3 regions of the Dactylosporangium sp. CA-152071 genome follow, and region 2 is predicted to be linked to each of the others. Evidence: riboswitches for the same ligand, from Rfam matches in the RefSeq annotation. Region 2 holds a riboswitch; each other region holds the start of a gene.
The links. Region 2 has a riboswitch for cyclic di-AMP ahead of ACQEVZ_RS41140 (NlpC/P60 family protein). Riboswitches for the same ligand answer to the same signal wherever they lie in the genome.

Region 1: another riboswitch for cyclic di-AMP. It lies ahead of ACQEVZ_RS45840 (C39 family peptidase); the one in region 2 lies ahead of ACQEVZ_RS41140 (NlpC/P60 family protein).
Region 3: another riboswitch for cyclic di-AMP. It lies ahead of ACQEVZ_RS34325 (hypothetical protein); the one in region 2 lies ahead of ACQEVZ_RS41140 (NlpC/P60 family protein).

The regions. Positions count from the first base shown of each region.
Region 1 is NZ_JBNJMZ010000002.1:1,264,537-1,271,459, forward strand. It holds gene ACQEVZ_RS45815 (hypothetical protein) at 33-209, opposite strand; gene ACQEVZ_RS45820 (DUF5984 family protein) at 426-743, opposite strand; gene ACQEVZ_RS45825 (LamG-like jellyroll fold domain-containing protein) at 857-3,082, shown strand; gene ACQEVZ_RS45830 (DUF305 domain-containing protein) at 3,334-4,023, opposite strand; gene ACQEVZ_RS45835 (hypothetical protein) at 4,218-4,400, opposite strand; gene ACQEVZ_RS45840 (C39 family peptidase) at 4,459-5,250, opposite strand; cyclic di-AMP (ydaO/yuaA leader) riboswitch at 5,551-5,693, opposite strand; gene ACQEVZ_RS45845 (DUF6855 family protein) at 5,956-6,363, shown strand; gene ACQEVZ_RS45850 (hypothetical protein) at 6,353-6,478, opposite strand; gene ACQEVZ_RS45855 (class I SAM-dependent methyltransferase) at 6,588-6,923, opposite strand, start outside.
Region 2 is NZ_JBNJMZ010000002.1:231,730-238,652, forward strand. It holds gene ACQEVZ_RS41115 (hypothetical protein) at 1-619, opposite strand, end outside; gene ACQEVZ_RS41120 (dienelactone hydrolase family protein) at 743-1,315, shown strand; gene ACQEVZ_RS41125 (hypothetical protein) at 1,284-1,427, opposite strand; gene ACQEVZ_RS41130 (ADP-ribosylglycohydrolase family protein) at 1,438-2,319, opposite strand; gene ACQEVZ_RS41135 (VOC family protein) at 2,430-2,834, opposite strand; gene ACQEVZ_RS41140 (NlpC/P60 family protein) at 2,858-3,847, opposite strand; cyclic di-AMP (ydaO/yuaA leader) riboswitch at 3,855-4,034, opposite strand; gene ACQEVZ_RS41145 (MFS transporter) at 4,156-5,412, opposite strand; gene ACQEVZ_RS41150 (TetR/AcrR family transcriptional regulator) at 5,483-6,100, opposite strand; gene ACQEVZ_RS41155 (serine/threonine protein phosphatase) at 6,163-6,923, shown strand, end outside.
Region 3 is NZ_JBNJMZ010000001.1:7,610,370-7,617,292, reverse strand. It holds gene ACQEVZ_RS34335 (SanA/YdcF family protein) at 1-860, shown strand, start outside; gene ACQEVZ_RS34330 (polyprenyl synthetase family protein) at 1,015-2,220, shown strand; gene ACQEVZ_RS34325 (hypothetical protein) at 2,331-3,071, opposite strand; cyclic di-AMP (ydaO/yuaA leader) riboswitch at 3,222-3,364, opposite strand; gene ACQEVZ_RS34320 (diguanylate cyclase domain-containing protein) at 3,411-4,925, opposite strand; gene ACQEVZ_RS34315 (hypothetical protein) at 5,147-5,833, shown strand; gene ACQEVZ_RS34310 (sensor histidine kinase) at 5,767-6,909, opposite strand; gene ACQEVZ_RS34305 (response regulator transcription factor) at 6,906-6,923, opposite strand, start outside.

The sequences.
Region 1 (6,923 bases), 1.0 Mb from region 2:
CGCGGAGCGACAGCGGTCGGCCCTGGAGGCCATCAGCAGTTGATGGTGACGGTTGACGACCACTTGTAGTTGACGCCGTTCTTCTGGAGCAGCGCCCGGTAGTCATGCGTGCCGTCGCAGTCCCACCATGCGGTCTTCGAACCGTCGTTGCTCCAACGCGAGGTCCTGTCGAGCTCCTCCCAGCCGTACCAGCGGGACCGGAAGAGCACGACCTCCCATGGTCCAGTGCCACAGCCCTGGGTCGCACCCGTGGAGTACACCCAGTAGTTGCCGGAGATCGTGCCACGGGCAGGGTTTGCAATGGTGGCACTGCAGGCAGCGCTAGCCGGAGATGCGGTAGCGACGGCGAGGCCTGCTGCGGCAAGGGCGCAGGTGATGAACGACATGACGACTCTTCGACTGACTCTTCCCACCGGGAATCCCTTTCATCGGGGCGACCGGCATCGGGCCGGTTCGCCTTGTTGTTCTTGATTCGCGGCCCCTGGTTGGTGCCGCTGGGGTTGCCCGATCAGCATGTGGGCGGCCTGGGTTGTCCGACACTGCTCGCTGCGCCAGACAATCAAGGTCGGACAATCCCGTCGCAGCAGCTGGTGCCCGCCGACCTCGGGCCAGTACCAGCCCACGGAGAGCCCGAACCAGTGCAGCCGTCGAGAAGCGCGCACCGGGCAAACACCGTCCACAGAGGACGGATCGGCAGGGTGAAGATCGCCAGTCAAGTGGCAACGGTTCACATATGAGAACACGATAGATATTGGTTCGAGTACATAGACGCAGTTCGCGCTTTTGTGTTAAGAAGTGTTCACGTTCAGTCCTACTGGTGGTGGTATCCGCCATGCCGAACCCCAAGGGATGTCTCATGAAAGTGCGCCGCTGGTCCTCCCCGTTTCCCGTCTTCGCGCATGCCGATCGATGGCGGGGGCGAGTGTTCGCCCCGCTCGCCGCGGCGTTCGTCGCGTCGGTCATGCTTGCCGGATCGGCGGCGTCCGCTGCTGCCAACGCCGGCGCGCTAGCGGCTCCGGCCGACGACGGCCGGCTCACCGTGCTGCTGTTCTACAAGACCAACTTCCACGCCTCCAACGTGCAGGCCCGGCAGGCCGTGCGTGACCTGGCCACCCAGCTCGGCACGCAGTACAACCAGCCGGTCGACATCCAGGAGACCGACGACCCCGCGGCCTTCACCACCGCGAACCTCGCCACCAAGGACACCGTGGTCTTCGCGCAAACCGGTGGCGTGCTGTTCGACGCGGCCCAGCGCAGCGCGCTGGAGGCCTACATCCGCGGTGGCGGCGGCTACATGGGCATGCACTACGCCGGATGGTCGGTCGGTCAGAGCGAGCACGACGTCAACCCGTTCTACTACCGCCTCGTCGGCGCCGTCTCCGAGGGGCACCCGGAGAACCCCGGCGTTCGCCCCGGTCGCGTGTTCGTCTCGGACGCCAGCCACCCGCTGGTCCAGGGCGTGACCGCCTCGATCACCCGCAGCGACGAGTGGTACGACTGGGTCGTCAACCCCGCACCCAACGTCCGCACCCTGATCGAGGCCGACGAGTCGTCCTACGGCGGCGGCGCCAACGGCTCCCCGCACCCGCTCACCTGGTGCCAGAAGATCGACTCCGGCCGCTCCTGGTACACCTCCATGGGCCACGAGGGCACCGCCTACAGCGAGCCCTACATGCGCGCCCAGATGAAGAACGGCCTCGCCTACGCCGCCGGGCTGCTGAGCGCCGACTGCTCCCCGCCGCCGCCGGCCGCCGGTGTTCCGATCCGCTACGAGTTCGAGGAAGGCACGGGCACCACGGGCGCCAACACCGGCACCGTCGGCTCGGTCGGCGCGGCCGTCCTGACCGGCACCACCGGCTGGTCGACCAACGGCATCCTCGGCAAGGCGATCAACCTGCCCGGCGGTAGCACCGCCAACGCGGTCGACCTGCCGGACAACCTGCTGCAGAACGCGACGAACTTCACCACCGGACTCTGGGTGCGCCCCGACACCAAGAGCAACTGGACCAGCATGTTCCACATCGGCGACGGGCTGGGCTCCGCCGGGAGCTACTTCCACATCCAGATGCAGACCCAGGCAAGCGGCAACACCGGGCTCGCCGCCACCTTCAAGGCGAAGACCGGTCCCGAGGAGCGGGTCTATGCCACTCCTGTCCGGGACGTGGTCGCCGGCCAGTGGAACCACGTGGCCTTCACCCGTCAGGGCTCGACCGGCACGCTGTACCTCAACGGCGTGGCGATCGCGACCCGCACGGACCTGACGGTCACCATGGCCGGCATCGGCCCGACAGCCAACAACTGGCTGGGCCGCAACGGGTACGGCGACGCCGCGTTCGACGGTCTGATCGACGACGTCCGGGTGTACACGTCAACGCTGAACGCTGCGCAGGTGACGGCGATGTACAACGAAGGCAGCGCCGTCCGCTACACCTTCAACGAGAACACCGGCACCGCCGCCGCGAACTCGGGCACGAAGACGTCGGTCGGTGCGGCCACCCTGCAGGGCACGACGTCCTGGGCAGCCGGCCGGTTCGGCAGCGCGGTGTCGCTGCCGGGCGGCGCCGCGAACTCGGGCAACCAGGTCAAGCTGCCCGACAACATCCAGTCCGGACTGACCAACCAGTTCGCCGTGTCCTTCTGGGCGCGTCCGGACACCCTCCCGAACTGGGTGCCGCTGCTGCAGATCGGCAGCAGCACGGACACGTTCTTCCTGCTCCAGTCGGGCACGAACAGCGGAACCACCGGCTTCGGCGCCACCTTCAAGGCGGCCGGAAACCCGGCACAGGAGCGCCTCACGCTCGGTTCCGGCCGCGACCTGCCGCTCAACCAGTGGACCCATGTGGTGTTCACGATGAACGGCTCGACCGGCAAGATCTACTTCAATGGCGTGCTCCAGGGCACCCGTACCAACTTCCCCATCGGCATCGGCAACGTGGGCGTGGGCGGCAACACCACGGCCAACCTCATCGGCGGGACGAGCTGGGGCGACCCCCGATTCGACGGTCTGATCGACGACTTCCGCCTGTACGGCTACGAGCTCAGCGCCGACCACGTGACGCAGCTGTACTCGGGTCGCCGGTGAGCACGCTGTTCTAGTGGGAGCATCCACGCCCGCGCCCGGTCGGACTGACGGCTCCCGTCTGAGCGATGGCACCCGCCAGCGAACAGCCGGGTCACAATCCGAGTGAGCGTGGAATACATGACGACGTGGGCCCCAGGATCTCTCCCGGGGCCCACGTTCGTACTGATCGGGCTATTAGCCGCATCGTGAGGTGGGTCTCCACGTGCTGGGAGAGCAGGAGGACGCCGACGCCGGGGAAAGCGGACGAGGCTTTACTGCGACTGGCCGGCCATCTGCTGCATCGCAGCGATCTCGGCCTGCTGTGTCTTCACGATACGGCCGGCGAGAGCCTTGGCGTCCGGGTTGGTTCCATGGGCCAGCTCCGCCTGGGCCATCATGACCGCTCCCTGGTGGTGAACGATCATCATCTGGAGAAACAGCTTGTCGAAGTCGGTGCCGGTCGCCGCCTTGAGCTTTGCCATGTCTGCGCTCGACATCATGCCCGGCATCGTCGGCATCCCGTTGGGCATCATCCCGCTTGGCATCATGCCGTTCGGCGATGCTCCATGCGGCATCATGTTGCTCGGCATGCAATGCATCTCGGGACAGCTCGGCATCGTGGTCGGCTGGCCCCAGGCGACCAGCCAGCCCTTCATTGTTGCGATCTCCGCCTTCTGCCCGGTACTGATCTTGGCGGCGAGTTGTTTGACGTCCGGATCAGTCGCCTTCGTCTCGGCGAGGGCGGCCATCTCCACGGCTTGCTCGTGATGCGGGATCATCATCCGGACGAACACCGCGTCGACGTTGTTGAAGGTGGGGTTGACGCTGACGCTGACGCTGCCGTTGTTCGGTGCCGTAGGACTACCGCCACCGCTTGCGGTGTCACTGCAAGCGGTGAGCGCGACGGTGACAGTGAGGGCGACGCCCACCAGCACGGCGCTGCCTCGGGTGTAATGCCTCATGGCGCACAGACTCTTTCGACTCGGTGTGGTGAGCTGCGTCGCCCTGAGCGGCTACCCCTGTGATGCGGTCATACCGAACGCGGGCGTCATCGCCCGGACGGCGTGACCTCGGCGCTGCAATCCGTTCCACAGCCGGACTCGACGCAATCCCGCACTCCCGGGCATCCACGGCATGCTTCCCGAACCGGGTGGCGTTATGCGAGCTCCACACCACCGACCAGGAACTCACCCGGCAGCCTGACCGGTCGCCGCTTCAGTGCGGGTCGATGGCTGAGCATGCCCATCGCCGCCCCGCCCGGCAACGCGCCGCGCAGACTGCCACCGGACACCCACATCGTGACCACGAACAGGACGCTGGACGCCAGGACTGAGCCCACGACGGCCGGCCACCACGACGCCGCCCTGCCACCGTCAGTTGATCGGCGATGCCGGGAATCAATACGAGTAGCCACGCGAGGAGATCCAGTCGGCCAGCTTGGGAGTGCGCAGCCAGTAGGTGCCGTCCCCGCTCGGGTCGGCCGGGTCGGCGATCTTCACCGTGCCGCCGCCGTCACGGTATCCGACGACCGTCAGGTAGTGACCGCCTTCGTAGGCGTGCACGGCACCGGCGGTGTCGGTCACGTGTCCGGCGATGTTTGCCACGATTGCCCGTCCGCCGCCGACCGTGGTCAGCACGTCGGTCTGAAGCTGCGCGGCCTGCGCGGGCGTTGCCGGGTAGACCGGGATCTCTCTGGTCTGGTACAGCGTGCGGCCGTGCCCGAGCACCTGGTTGAGTACGCGGGTGGTGTCGAGGGCCGAGTTCGTCCCGTTGGTGGTGGTGCCCAGCATGGCCGCGGCCTCGTCCTGGCTGACGGCGTGGCCGGCTGCCGTGAGCGCGATCCGGGTGGCCGCCGGCCCGCAGAAGTAGTAGTTCGGCTGCAGCTGGAACTGGTACTTGAGGAGCATCGTCGTCGGCGCGGACGGCGCCGCCCCGTCGGCCTTCGGTGGTTTCGTGGTCAACGCCGCGCCCGCCGCCGCGGTGCGCTCAGACGGCGGATCGCCGAGCTGGCTGAGCACGATGCCGGCCACGGCCGCCGCGGCGAGCATCACGCACATGGTCACCGCCATCCGCGGCCGGCGGATATCCCCGGCACGGTGGGACTGCGGCTGTACGGATTCAAGGTTCACAACGAGTCTCCAGTAGCCCGGAGCAGGGCGATCGATACGGGCAATGACGTGCGACGACACGCGATGCACAGCCATCGGGCAGCAAGAAGTGATGTGCGCGGCGCGAACGCGCAGCGCACAGGCCAGCTCGCCACCTCAGCAGCCGGACGGATGGCGCACAGGCCACGGGCCTGCGGCTCCCTGCCGCGCTGCGTCAGTAGCCGCTGCAAACGGAGCGGCCGGCACCTACGCGACTGTGACCACCCGCAGCGTGACAGCAGGCGGCACTAGCGTCCTGTTGACGCCGCTCGGCGCGCGGACGAGCAGGCACGCGACCTGCGAGGATCTCGGCGATGGGGGGTAACGGCTGTGCACAGACACTTCTCCTTACGCGTCCGCCTACCGGGTCAGCTGACGGATTCGGGCGCGAAGGTCGCCCTACCACAGGCCGTCGGCCCGCGGATTCACCCCAGACATGCGGTGGGTCCCCGGCTCGTGCGTGCACGAATCAGCGAGCCTGCCCGGCGTCACCTGCTGTGAGCATGAACCGGACCAAGCGACCCATGACGTTACGCAAGGGGCACTGCCATGCCAAGGCCCGCTAGCTGGAAGAAGCCGCACATCATCACTGTTCGGACCGACTACTCAATACGTTGACAGCATCGCGGCATGGGTCGGTTCAAGCGATCTCAGGGTCCCACGATCGGCTGCCGCGGAGGCCATCCCGGCCCGGGCATGACGGCACGGGTCTAGAGTGCGAGTCGAACGCGCGGACGGGAGGCGGTCATGCCGGCTGGTACGAAGGACGACCCGTGGGTGCTGAAGACCCCGCCCGGGTCGTCGGAGTACACCATGTACCGCGACGAGGCCGCCAACCCACCCGCCCTGGTGTGCCAGGTCGGCTCGACCAAGCTGACGTACCAGCTGCGGGCGGTCGAGGATCTGCATGCGTGGCTGCGCGAGCAGGGCGACTGGGTGCCGCTCGGCGCCGCCGACGAGAACAAGCCCGCCGCCGACGGCACCGTCGAGGCGTGGGGCCGTTCGGAGGACAACCCGGTCGGCGGCTGGTACGGGCTGCGCAAGGGCTACCGGGGCCGGTTCGGAATGTACCTGCCGCCGCTGCTGGAGGTGCTCGGCCTGGCCGAGCTGACGCACGACGCCCGCAACAACCGGATGCGCGCCGTCACGGAGTGAGGATCCGCTTGAGGCGGGCCAGATCTTTCTGGTTGGCCCGGCGCATCGCCGCGGCCATCACCGACGCGGTGACCTTGCCGAAAGGGCCCAGCGCCGGCGTCCCCCCGTACCTCACGAGCAGGACCGGCCCGCGAACCGACGCCGCCGCCCAGGCCGCCCGCCGAAGCGGAGGCGGGCCTGACGCCCGAGATCCCCGAGCCACGCGACCTGTTCCAGCGCCGGACTCAGCCGCCGCGGCGAGGTTCGAGGGCGACCACGCCGTCGACGAGCGTGCGGCTGGAGGCGCCGTACCGGGGTCGCGGCACCGGCAGGGCCCGGTAGGCCACGACCCGCCAGCCCGGTTCCTCCAGCGGCGTCAGTGAGTCCAGCCCGAAGAGCGCCAGCCCACCGGGGACGCGCTGGGCAAGGGTCTGCATCTGCCTGGCGGAGTCCGCGCTGACGATGTCGGCGATCCAGTGCGCGGCGCCGGTCCGGCTCGCGAGCGTGGCCGCCAGCGCCGTGACTGCTCCGGCCGGCAGGTACACCAGCAGGCCCTCGGTGAGCACGATCACGTCGCCGGA
Region 2 (6,923 bases):
CGTACACGTCCGTGCTCCGGTTGCTGCGCATCACCTCGCGGATGCCCGGTGGCAGGGCCGGCGGGTCATCCTCGGTCAGGCGCATCCGGGTCGCGGCGGCGATGAGCAGCGACACGAGCCGGGCGGCGTCGGCGTTGACCGGGACCCGGCCGTACTCCCAGCCGGACACGGTGAGGTCGAGCAGCTCCAGCGTGTGCACCAGCAGCAGGTTGGGGTCGGTCAGCACCATGGCCCGCTTGGCGTCGGCCTCGACGGCCGTCAGCGCCGCCGCCAGGTGCACGTACGGGAACAGCCCCGTCGGCAGCTCCGTCAGGCGGTACCGCAGGTGCGGCCCCATCTGCCGGTACAACGCCCGGTAGTCGCGCCGGTCCACGCGGTGCCCGCGCACCTGCGCCTGCACGTCGGCGTGGGCGTGCTCGGCCGTGTCGTGCACGATCCGGGTCGCCGCGGACAGCCCGTCGTCGCCGGCGAACACCTGCGCCAGCGAGGCCGCCTGCTGCTGCCACCCGCCGGCCACGTGCGGCCCGTACCGCTGCCGGACGTCGGCCAGCAGCGCCTCCTGCCGTGCCGGGTCGACCAGGACAGCCCTGCCGGCCGCCTTGCGCCGGAACCACCGCATGCCCCGCTCCTCACCTCACGCCGATCGATCATGATGTCGGTACGACCAGTACACCATTCGACGTCGACGCATTCGTTGCCCGTCCACTCGGGGGCCGGTTGGCAACGCATATATGGTGGGGGTATGGCTGAGGTTGTCCTGTTCCACCACGCGCAGGGGCTGACGGCGGGCGTCGTCGCGTTCGCCGACGAGCTGCGCCGGGCCGGGCACACGGTGCACACCCCCGACCTGTTCGACGGGCGCACCTTCGACAGCATCGAGGCGGGCATGGCATACGCCACCGAGCTCGGCTTCCCCGGCGAGATCCTGGACCGCGGCGCGCGGGCGGTCGCGGACCTGCCGGCCGAGATCGTCTACGCCGGCTTCTCCCTCGGCGTGCTGCCCGCGCAGATGCTGGCGCAGACCCGCCCCGGCGCCCGCGGCGCGCTGCTGTGCTACTCGTGCGTGCCGGTCACCGAGTTCGGCCCCGCCTGGCCCGCCGGCGTGCCGGTCCAGGTGCACGGGATGGACGCCGACCCGATCTTCGTCGGCGAGGGTGACATCGACGCCGCCCGCGACCTGGTCGCCGAGGCGAAGGACGGCGAGCTGTTCCTGTACCCGGGCGACCAGCACTACTTCGCCGACAGCTCCCTGCCGACCTACGACCCGGAGGCGACCGCGCTGCTCATCCGGCGGACCCTCGACCTGCTGGGCTGACGGCCCGCAGCGCGTCGAGCAGCCAGGCGTAGGCCGGCACGGCCGCCGGTCCCGGGTCGGTGCCGTGCAGGACGGCGAGCTGTACCGACAGCGGGTCGGGCCTGCTGGTCACGGTCGACTCCCTACATGGGTGGGAGCGGTTCGCGGGCGTCGACCCACTCGGCGGGCACGCCGTCGAGGCCGGTGCGGGCGGCGACGATGCCGCCGACGATGGCGCAGGTCGTGTCCATGTCGCCGCCGGCGCTGACGGTCGCCCACAACGCCTCGGCGAGGTCGTCCAGGTGCCGGGCCGCGCACCAGATCGCGTAGGGCACGGTGTCGGGGGCGGAGATCAGCATGCCGCAGCCGACCTCGCCGGCGATCCACTCCGGCTCCCGGTCGAACGGTCGCCGGCAGAGCCGGCGGAGCCGCGCGGCGACCTCGCTGTCGGGTGTGCGGTCGGCGACCCGCGGCAGCAGCTCCCCGGCCGCCACCCGCCGAGCCGCCAGCGCGGCCGCGACGGCCACGGCGATCGCGCCGGCGGTCGCCTCGGGGTGCGCGTGGGTGACCGCCGCGGACAGGGCCGCCTGCTCCACGACCAGGTCGAGGTCGTCGGCGAACCAGGCGCCCAGCGGGGCGACGCGCATCGCGGCGCCGTTGCCCCACGAGCCCTGGCCGTCGAACTGGGCGGCCGTGACCGTCTGCCAGGCCTCACCGTCCCCGATGGCCTTGAGCACGCCGTGCATGGACGGGCCGTAGTTGCGGTACGGGTCGGCGGCGTACGCATCGGCGAACCGGCGGGCCAGGTCGTCCTGCTCGACCCGGCCGTGCTCGCGCAGCGTCTGGTACAGCGAGACGGCCATCGCGGTGTCGTCGGTCCACGGCCACGGGCCCTGCGGCACCAGCCGCTCCTCGATCTGCCATCGCATCTGGTCGGCGGGCCGGAAGAACCAGGTCTCGCCGAACGCGTCGCCCAGCGCCGTCCCGTGCAACGAGCGGGTCGCGGCGTCGACGTCGGTGATCACCGTCCGATCGTGGCAGCCGGTCACCGCGCCTGTCGAACCGTTTCCGCGCACCACCCGCCGCGCCGTGCAGCCGGGCGGCCGGGCGGTTGGGTGCACGGACAGGCCGGCGGTCAGGCGAAGTCGGCCGCGGTCATGCCCTCCGGATGGCCGGGAGGCCACTGTACGAGCTCGATGCGGTACCCGTCGGGATCGGTGAGCCAGGACGTGGCCATGCCCTCGCCGTGGTCGGTCGGCGGCTCGGCCGCGATGCCCCTGCCGGCCAGGTCGGCGACCGTGGTGCCGAGGTCGCCGACCTGGACGACGAGATGGTTGACGGCGCCGGTGTCGGCGACCGGCCGGGCGGGGTCGTGCACCAGCTCGAGGCTGACGAACGGGTCGCCGGGCAGCTGCAGCAGCGTCAGGCTGCCGAACCCGGTCTCCGGGACGTGGCCGACCTTCGCGTAGCCGACCGCGGTGTAGAACGCGAGCGAGCGCTCCAGATCCGTGACCCGCAGCCCGAGGTGCAACATGCGCATGCCCGGCAGGCTACCGTCCGTGACTACGCGACCCTGCCGTAGCCGTACAGCGTGTCGATGTCGACGGGAGCGACCTTGACGACCGTGCGGCTGTTCGGGGCGTGGATGATCTGGTTGTTGCCGATGTAGATGCCCACGTGCCCGAGGCCGTTGTAGAACACCAGGTCGCCGGGGGCGAGCTGGCTGCGGGAGATGTGGCGGACCTTCGACCACTGCTGCGCGGCGTTGTGCGGCAGCGTCACGCCGGCCGCCTTCCACGCCATCATGGTCAGGCCCGAGCAGTCGAACGTGTTCGGTCCGGCCGCGCCCCACACGTACTTCTTGCCGAGCTGCGCCCAGGCGTAGTTGACGGCCTTGCCCGCGTTGCCGGACACGGCCGGTGGCTTGGCCGGGGTCGTCGCCGGGGGAGGGGTGGTGGTCTTGACCTTCGCCGCGGCGGCGGCCGCCTCGGCCTTGGCCTGCAGCGCGTCGAGGCGGGCGATGTCACCCTCGATCTTCTTGCGGCGGGTCTCCAGCTCCGTCTTCTGCTGGCTCTGCGCGGCGAGGGTCTCGTCCAGGCGCCGCTGCTCGGTGTCGAGCGCGCCCTTCGCCGCCGTGTACGCGGCCAGGTCCCGCTGCTGGCTGTGCGAGATCTGCTGGAGGGTGCCGACGCGGGCGGTGAGCGTGTCGGTCGACGTCGCCCCCAGCATCAGTGACAGGGTGCCGAGGTTGCCCCCGGTCTTGTACGCGTTGACCGCGAGCGCCGAGGCGTTGTCCTGCGCCGTCGCCATGGTCGCCTGCAGCGGCGCCATGTCGGCCCGGAGCTTCGTGATCGCCGCCTGGGTGGTGTCCAGGTCGCCGTTGACCTTGTTGTACAGCTCGACGACGTGCTCGACCTCTTGGTTGCCCTTGTCGATCTGGGCCTGGAGCTCCTGCGGCGTCGGGTCCGCCTGCGCGGCGCAGGCCGGGGCGATCATGGCCGCCACCGCCAGCGCGACGACCGAGGCGCGGAGCGTCGTACGTCCGTTGAACACGGCACAGTCCTTCTTCGCTGACCGCCTACCGGGTTAGCTGACGGATTCGGGCGAGAAGAAGGCGCGCCCTACCGCGCCCCGGTGTGGCGGGAGCGGATTCACCCCAGGGGGAAGCCCCGATTGGTTCCCCGGCTCACCGGCCGCACGCATCGAGCCCGCGCGACCGACAACTCGGCGGTGGCTGCCCGGCCACCCCGGCGGGGCGGGCGATGTCCGGCAGGCCGGCCCAAACGTAACGCCGGACCACACTGCCGGCGCTCGATCTAAGCCACACTTAACGTAGACACAAGACTGACCTGCCCGGATCGTCACCGGTGGCGGTCGGTGGAGCGGGCCATGACGGCCAGGCCGGCGACGGCCAGCAGGGCGAGGGCGGCCGGGATGAGGAACACCCGCGGGAGCCCGATGGCGGCGGCGCCGGTGCCGCCGGCCGCACCGCCGAGGGCGGAGGCGAGCGCGGTTGAGCTCATGAAGATCGCGGACGCGGTGGCGACGGCGGTCGGCAGGAGCCGCTGGGCGACGATGATGCCGAGCGTGGCGAAGACGCCCCACACGCAGCCCATGAGGATCTGCCCGGCGAACAGCCCGGCGGCGTTGCCGGTGACGGCGAAGCAGACGTTGGCGGCCACGCCGAACCCGGCGCCGAGGACCATCAGCTCCATCATGCCGGTCCGGCGGGCCACGACCACGGCGACGGGCATCAGCACGATCTCGACCAGCGGCTGGATGCCGATGACCGCGCCGCTGAGGCCGGCCGGGAAGTGCAGCTGGTCGTTCATGTACAGCGGGAGGTACGCGTACTTGACGGGCTCGCCGGCGTACACGAGGACGTAGAGGCCGGTGAACGCCAGCAGCGGCAGCATCGCCCGCAGGCCGGGGCCCCGGTGGCCGGCCCCCGGCGCGTCGCCGGGTCCGGCCGGTGCCGCCGGTGCTGTCCGGAGCGCGCCGAGCGGCACGATCTGGGCGAGCGTGCAGACCGCCGTGGCGACCAGCATGGTGCGCAGCGACGTCTGCGCCGCCAGGAACGACCCGGCCACCGGGCCGACGACCCAGCCGCCGGTCAGGGCCATCCGCACGACGGCGACCACCCCGTCGTTGTTCGGGCCGGGGTGCGCCTTGAGCTCGTCGTGGACGGCGGCGAAGAGCTGCGACGTCGCGGCGCCGCCGAACCCGCCGACGACGGCGCTGATGACGTAGGGCATCCACAGCTCGGTCGAGTACGCGATGCCGATCCAGCCCACGAACCCGGCGGCGGCGCAGACGCGGAACAGCCCGAGACGGCGCCCGGTGCGGTCGGACCGCCGGCCGACCAGGAATCCGGCAACGGGCGCGGCCAGGTTCGTCAGGTAGAACAGCCCCGCCGCGGTCAGGGAGGCGTGCAGGTCGTTGACCAGGAACGTCGCGATCTGCGGGGCGGCGGCGGAGAAGCCGAGCGCGGACAGGAACACCGCGAGCGTGGCGCCCCGGTAGAGCGGTGACGCGAGGGTCAGCCGCAGCGCCGACGCGTGCGCCGTGGGCTTGTCGAGCGCCGGATCCGCCGGCTCGACCTGCTCGGGAAGGACCATGTCGCCGTGCCTCCGCTCCGCGCTGCGGGGCAGCGGCCCGGCGTGATTCTTCCAATGGAAGAATCTGGGGTCAAGCGGCTCCGGGCCCGTCCGCCGGCGACGAGGGGAGCAGCCGCTCGAGCAGGGCCAGCGCGCGCCGTACGTCCACCGCCTCGGGATCGAGGAGCCACTGCAGCTGCAGCCCGTCGGACGCCGCGATGACCAGCGACGCCGCGTCGTCGGGATCGATGTCCGCGGCGACCGCACCGGCGCGCTGGCCGGCGCGGACCCGCTCGGCGAGGTGCGAGCGCAGCAGCCGGAAACGGTCCCGCACGAACTCGTGGGTGAGCGGGTGCTGCCCCGCCTGCAGGGCGTCCGTGGTCAGCGTGGCGTAGAGCTCGACCAGGCCAGGGATCGTGCGGTTGCGCTCCGCGCTGCGCTCCATCAACCGGACCGCCGACACCCCGTCCTGTGGCGCGGCGCCGTGCTCGACCTGCTCGTGCGCCCGGTACACCTCGACCAGCAGCTCGTCGCGCGACGAGAAGTAGTACCGCAGCGCCGCGTGCGAGACCCCGATCGCCGCACCGATCGCGCGCAACGACGCGTCCACGCCCCGCTCCGCGAACAGCGCGATGGCCTGGGACAGGATCTCCGCCCGCCGCACCGCGGCCTTGCGGTAGGAGCGTCCCTCTGTGCCGTCGTTGCCCATGCGCGCATCGTACGGAGCGCCACCCGCCCCCGGCGGCGCCGCGCACGGGCTAGGCTGCCGCCATGTCCCGGCTGAGCAGGTTCTGCGCGGTCTCCACGGAGCTGGCCCTGCTCAGCGACGCCAGGCTCGCCAAGCTCGTCGACAACGCCCAGGCGCTCGGCGTCGGCGTCGGCGGCGCCTCGGCCCTGGTGGACGTCGCCGGCACGCCGGTCTTCGCGAAGCGGCTCGCGCTGACCGACCTGGAGCGGCTCCCGCGGCACGTGCGGTCGACGGCGAACCTGTTCGGGCTGCCGACGTCCTGCCACTACAGCGTCGTCGCGCACGGCGGCGGCGGCTTCGGCGCATGGCGGGAGCTCGCGGCGAACACCATGACGACGAGCTGGGTGCTGGACGGCAGGACCGAGGCGTTCCCGCTGCTCTACCACTGGCGCGTGCTGCCGGGCGCGCCGCCGCCCGCCGAGGAGCACCAGGACATCGGCCGGGCCGTCGCGTACTGGGACGGTTCGACGGCGGTGCGGCGGCGCCTGGAGGCGCTCGCGGCGGCGTCGGCGAGCGTGGTGCTGTTCCTCGAGTACGTCCCGCAGCGCCTGGACGCGTGGCTGCACGAGCATCCGGACGCCGTCGGCACGGTGGAGCGCCGCCTGAAGACCGACGTCGCCTTCATGAACGCCAACGGGCTGCTGCACTTCGACGCGCACTTCGGCAACATCCTCACCGACGGCGACCGGCTCTACCTGACGGATCTCGGGCTGGCCACGTCGCCCCGGTTCGAGCTGACCGCGCAGGAGCGGGCGTTCGTCGTACACCACCGGGAACACGACGC
Region 3 (6,923 bases), on a different contig from region 2:
GGTCCCAGGGGCGCGGGGCGGCGCGGATGGCGGCGTATTCGCTCGCCGTCGACCACGTCACCGGCTACCTCGACGACGACGAGCGCGAGACGCTGCGCACGCACGGCACGGTGCCGCCGTGGTTCCTGTTCGAGGTCGAGCGGGCCAGGTGGGCGGCGCGCGACAAGCAGTCGCTCCCCGCCGGCCGCGAGACCCGCCTGGAGCGGCGCCGCCGGATCCTGCTCAGGGTCGTCCTCACGGGGACCGTCGCGGCCACCGTCCTCGTGTTGTCACCGACCGTGTGGGTACGGGCGGCCTCCCTCGGCCGTATCGGTCCTGCCTCGACGGCCCCGGACGCGGGCGTCGCGATCGTGTTCGGGGCCCAGGTCGCGCCGGGCGGGCAGGAGCCGATGCCGTTCCTCAAGGGGCGGCTCGACGTCGCCGCGCAGCTGCTCACGTCCGGCAAGGTGAAGGCGCTGCTCATCTCCGGTGACGCGCAGGGCGGATCCGGAGATGAGGTCCGGGTCATGCGCGACTACCTGGCGGGCAAGGGCGTCGATCCGGCCAGGATGGTCGTCGACCCGCACGGACTCGACACCTATGACACGTGCCGCCGTGCCCGCGACGTGTACGGCGTGACGAAGGCCATACTCGTCAGCCAGGAGCTGCACCTGCACCGTGCGGTGACGCTGTGCCGGCGGCTGGGCGTCGACGCGTACGGGGTGCCCGCCCTCTGCGAGGGATGCCAGCAGGTGACGATCTGGTACAACACGGCCAGGGACGTCGCGGCCGGGCCGAAGGCCGCCTGGGAGGCCCTCCGGCACCGGCAGGCCGCAGTCGTGTCACCACCGGATCCATCCCTGCTGCAGGCGATGCGCTGACCCGCCCACCATCGTGGTTTTGGGCACGCCCGGCAGGCACCGGCGGCATACTTGACCCGTCCACGGCGCCGACATCAGATCGGCGCTTGTCCATGCCTGGCCCGATGGGTGGTGCGTTACCGGTGATGATCCCGCGTCCGGGGGTTTCCGGCTGATGGTCACCGTGCTGCGCACCGTCGACGACGTCCTCGCATGGGCGGAGCTGCTGGTCGGGCCGCCGCTGCGCACCGCCGTCGGGCGCCTCCCGGAGCCGTCGCGCGAGGTGGCCGAGCTGCAGCTCGGCGGGCTCGACGAGGACCCGCCCGCCGCCCGTACGCGCGCCGCACTGACACTCGTCTGCGCGGGCGCCGTCGGTGGTGACCCGCACGACGCGGTGGCGGGCGCCGTCGCGGTGGAGCTGGTGCACCACTGGTCGGGGCTGCAACGGGACCTGTTCGACGGCGACCTGACCCGCCTGCACCGGCCGACCGCCTGGAGCGTGGTGGGGCCGCACCCGGCGACGCTGGGCGGGCAGGCGATGCTGGCGCTCGCGTTCGACGTGGCGGCGACCGGCGACCCGACCAGACGCGTGCCACGCCCGCTGCGCCAGGCCAGCCGCGCCACGCCCGACACCGCGCCGTCCGTGCCGGCTGCGCCGTGCAGGGAGCCGGTGCGGCAGGACCGGGCGACGCGGGACAGGTTCACCGAGCAGCACGGCACCCCCGACCCGTGCACCGACGCGCGGCGGCAGTCCGGGGCGGCGTCCGTCGACCGGGCCGGCGTCCGCATCCTCGGCGACACCGTCCAGCAGCTCCTGCACGGCCAGCACACCGACCTCAGCACGGCCCTGGACGCCGCGCTGCCCCGGCACCGCTCCGGCAACGACCTGCTCCGCACGTGCATCTCCGCGGTCGAGCAGCGCAGTGGCGCCCTCTTCGGCTGCGCGTGCGCTCTCGGGGCGCTCGCAGGCGGCGGCGACCCGGCGCGGGTGGAGCAGCTGCGGCTGTTCGGGGTGCGGCTCGGGCTGGCCGTCCGGTTCGCCGAGGACCTGCAGGGCATCTGGGGCGACCCGGCCGTGACGGGCCGCCCGGCGTTCGCCGACCTGCGCGGCCGCCGCCGCTCGCTGCCGGTCGCCGCCGCCCTCGCCGCGGGCGCCGACGAGCTGGCCGACCTGCTGCACCGCGAGACCCGCCTCAGCGAGGCCGACCTGGAGCGCGCCGCGAAGGTCGTCGAACGCTCCGGCGCCCGCTCCTGGTGCGCCCAGCAGGCCGACGACCTCCTCGCGCAGGCCCTGGTCGCCCTCGACCTGGCGATCCCCGAGCCGGCCGCGGTCGCCGAGCTCGTCGCCCTGGCCCGCTGGGCGACCCGCCACCCGGCCTGACCAACACCCCCGCCGGCGATCCACAAAACCCGCGCCTGACCGGCGGCCCATGAAACCGGCGCCTGACCGGCGCGACCCGAGAAGGCGCGCCGGCCGGGTGCGGGTGAGCGTCAGGAGAGGGCGGCGACCACCTGCTCCGCGCGGGTGGCGTGCTTCTGGTACGCGCCGGGGAACGCCGACCGCTGCACCGCCTGGGCCGCGGCGGTCACGCTCATCCGCTGCCAGCCCTCGACCCGGTTGAGGGCGTTGTAGAAGAGCATCGCGGAGTGGGCGGGGTTCATCAGCTCGGCGACGGTGCCCCAGCCCTGGCTGGCCCGCTGCTGGAAGAGCCCGACCGAGTCGTGGTCGGTCGAGGTGCCGTCGTGCGGCAGCCCGAGGGACGCGGGCACGGCGGAGCTGGCGACGTTGTACAGGTCGCTCTCCTGCATCGCCGTCGCGATCGCCACGACCAGGGCCCGGTCGGGCATGCCCTGCGCCCGGCCCTGCTTGACGATGATCGCGGCGTTGTCCATCTGCCGCTGGTCGAGGCCGGCGACGGGCTTGACGACCGGCGGCGCCGGCGGCACGGGCGCGGCGGGCACCGCGACGGCCAGGGGCCCCGTCGCGGGCGCCGGCGCCGCGTCGGCGGAGGGCGCGGACGACGGCCCCGAAGCGGACAGGGACGACGGCGACGGCCAGGACCAGGCGGCCGCGGACTCGGCATACGCGGGGCCGGTGAACATCGACGCCGGCGAGTCAGCCGGCAGGGTGCCCAGCAGCGTGGCGGACAGGACGGCGACCGAGACGGTGCCGGCCCTGGCGCCGAGCACGGGCACCAGCCGGCGATGTCGCGGGTGGAACTGGCGTGGCAACACCTTCAATATGGGCTTCACTACTGATGTTTCCTTCGTTGGCAGGCAGAAGACATGCGGCATCGGCACGCCGCCCGAGGGCGGCATGCTGGAAGGGGGGAACCAGTGGTGAGGTGTTACGAGGGCGCGCGGGCGGCCGGCATCGACGCAGACTCCTTCCGGTGCCGCCTACCGGGTTAGCTGACGGGTTCGGGCGGGAAGTTTCGCCCTACCGCGGCCAGGCCGCGGATACACCCCAGAGGACGCGCATGGGTCCCCGGCTCGCGAAGATCGCGACTCGACGGCGCCCGCCCGGCAGCACCGATGCGGTGCAGGTCGACCGGAGCGGACTCAACGACCCTACTGGGCCGTCTCGGGCCGGGCCAACCGCAGCAACGGCATACCACCCTGAGCACCCGAACGCTCACCGAACGCCGTCACCCGTCTGGTCACCTCGCCGGCGTGACGACCGCCCTTGACCAGGTACATCGCGCGGTCGGCGGCCCGCAGCGCGGCGCCCGCGTCCTCGACCGTGTCATCGATCACGGCCACGCCGACGCTGACCCTGACCCGCATGATCTGCCCCTGGTGCGTGACGGGTGCGCAGACGGCGCGTTCGAGGCGGTCGACCAGCACGCCGAGGTCACCGGCGGCGACGTTGCCCATGAGGACGACGAACTCGTCGCCGCCGAGGCGCGCGACGGTGTCGGTGGGCCGCACCAGCGACTGGAGGCGCTGCGCGACGGCGACGAGGACCGCGTCGCCGGCCTCGTGGCCGAGGGTGTCGTTGACGATTTTGAAGTCGTCGAGATCGCAGAAGAACAGCACGCTGATCACCTGCTCGGTGCGGGCCCGCCGGATCGCGGCCGCGAGGGGTTCGGCGACGGCCTCGCGGTTGGCCAGGCCGGTCAGCGGGTCGCGGGAGGCCCTGCGCACCAGGTCGGCCTCGGTGGCCTTGCGGCTGGTGATGTCCTGCACCTGCGTGATCGCGAACGCGGGCGACCCGGCGACCACCGACATCGTCGCGGAGATCCAGATCGTCTCGCCGTCGCCGCGGACGCAGCGCACCTCGTAGTCGCGGATCGTGCCGGCGCCGCCGGCGAACACCTCCCGGCTGCGCTCGAAGTCGTCAGGGTGGATGAAGTCGCCGAAGCGCATCGAGACGAGCACGTCCTCGTCCCGCCCGAGCAGCTCGCACAGCGCGGGGTTGACCCGGACGAGGCGGGTCGTGTCGGCACCCTCCAGGCCGATCATGCACATGCCGGTGCCGGCGCCGTTGAACGCGAGCCGGAACGCGGCCTCGCTCGCCTCCAGGTGCTGCCGCTCCCGGCGCAGCGCCTCGACCAGGTTGGCGTTGTTGATCGCGATGCCGGCCTGCGCGGCGAGCATCTCCAGCAGCTCGCGCTGGAACGCGCCGGGCCGCCTGCCGTCGGCGGGCAGGTCGACGCTGAGCACGCCGACGAGCGAGCCGTCGGGCGCGCACAGCGGCGCGAACAGGGCGTCGAGGGGGTGCCAGCGCTCCTCCTCCGGGATGCCGTCCGCGCCGTCGGGGGCGGCGGGGATCCAGGACTGGATGCCGTCGTTGTGCCGCTCGTGCGGCAGGAACCTCAGCTGCCCCCACTCGTCGGCGGCGGCGAGGTGCGCGTCGAACTCCGCCGCCGGGTACCGGACGCCGAGCAGCTCCGCCCGCGCCTCCTCGGACCCGGCGATGGCGACGGCCTCGTACACACCCTCCGGATGCAGGTAGTTGACCACGGCGGCGCCGAACCCGACGTGCTCGACGACGGCGTCGGCGATCCGGTTCAGCGTCTCGACGACGGTGCTGCCGGTGTTGATCCGCCCCGTGATCCGGTAGACGGAACGGATGGCGGCCATCGCCATGTCCCGATCTCGATCCACGGCTCGCCTACCCCGATCCGGCCGACCCTGCAGCCCTCACATCGACGCAACGCCTCCGATCCTAAGCAATTACGGGCGCGGTCCGCCGCCACGCGGACCCGGGTCAGCGCCGCGGCTGACGACGGCACGGCGGCGGCCGGCTTACGGTTCCGGCTCGACATCCCGTCGAGCCACACAAAATCGCCTGAAAGGTCGCTATGCCACACAAACTCCGCCGCCTCGTCGCCGGGGGCTGCCTGGTCGCCGCCCCGCTGGTGTACGTGGCGGGCCTGCTCACCGACCCCGCGCTGCGCGCCGGCGACGCCGCGGACGGCGCGTACGGCCGCCACCCCGGTCAGGTCTCGGTGAGCGCCGCGCTGCTGCACTGGAGCTGGGTCCTGCTCGTGCCCGGCATCATCGGCATGATCCACCTGGTCCGCCGGCGCGCCGTGCTCTTCGGGCACATCGCCGGGCTCGTCGCGCTGCTGGGCGTCGTCAACTTCTCCGCGCTGATGCTCGGCGACTTCTTCTACGCCCGGCTCGAGGCGGACCTCGGCACCGCGGCGGGCGACCGCCTCGCCGACGCCGCCTTCGCCGCCGGCGGGGCACAGTGGGGGTTCCAGGTGCCGGGCTTCCTCGGGCTGCTCGGGGTGCTCCTGCTGGGGTTGGCGCTCGCGTACGACCGGCGCGTCCCCTGGTGGGCACCGCCGGCGATGCTGGCCGGGATGCTGGCCGGCCCCGTCTACCCGATCGGCATGATCGCCGGCAGCCTGCTCTACATCGCGGGCTCGGGTGTGATCGGCGTGCGGATGCTGCGGATGACCGACGCCGAGTGGGCTCAGGAGCCGGTGGCGGGCGGGACCGCCGCGGCGCCGCCGAGCGGGAACGTGGCCGCGACGGTGTAGCCACCGCCGGGCCGGGGCCCCGCGTGGAGGGTGCCGCCGTGCAGGGCCGCCCGCTCCCGCATCCCGGCGAGCCCGTGCCCCGTGCCGGCGACCGCGGCCGACCCGTCGTCGCTGACCTCGACGGTCAGCGCGGGCGGCGGGAAGCCGATCTTCACCTCCACCGTCGCGGCCCGGGCGTGCTTGAGCGTGTTGGTCAGCGCCTCCTGGACCACGCGGTACGCGGCCAGCCCGAGCGCCGGCGGCACCGGGCGCGGCGTGCCGGTCGTGCCGATCCTGACCTCGAGGCCGGCGGCGCGCAGCGGCGCGGCGAGCCGGTCCAGCTGGTCGAGGCCGACCGGCGCCCGCCCGTCACGCAGGACGCCGAGCAGCATCCGCAGCTCCTCGACCGTCTCCCGGCCGGACCGCTCGACGCTGTGCAGCAGGTCGCGTTCCCGTTCGCGGGCGGGATCGCCGGCCAGCAGCATCCGCACCCCGCCGGCCTGCAACGTCATCAGGCTGACGTGGTGGGAGATGACGTCGTGCAGCTCCCGCGCGATGCGGGTGCGCTCCTGCGCGGCGGCGACCGCGGCCCGCTCGGCCATCCGGATCGTCCGCTCCGTCTGGCGCCGCAGCAGGACGCCGCTGCCGTACGCGACGCCCATGAAGATCGCGCCGATCAGTCCCTCCGCGAGGTCCTGCCCCGGCAGCGTCTGCAGCAGGGCGTAGGCGGCCAGGACGGTGGCGGCGCCGGCGGCCCGGGCCCGCCGCCCTGACGCCGCGCTGCCCACGGTGTGCACGAGGATGAGATTGGAGTAGAACTGCCAGGCGGTGAGCGGGTAGTCGTCGTCCAGGACCGCGAACCGGAACAGGGCCGACAGCACCGTCAGCACGGCGAGGGTCGCGATCGGGAACCGGCGGCGCGGCAGCAGGATCACGCCGGCGAGCAGCGCCCCGGCGGCGACGAGCCCCGGCCGGTGCACCTGCCCCGGGCCGGCACCGGCCCGCCCGTACGCCTCGACGACACCGGCCCCGGCGACCGCGAGCGCCAGCACGGCGTCGAGCCAGGACGGCCGCGACGGCCCGGGAGCGCCGGTCATCCGCCCGGCCGGAC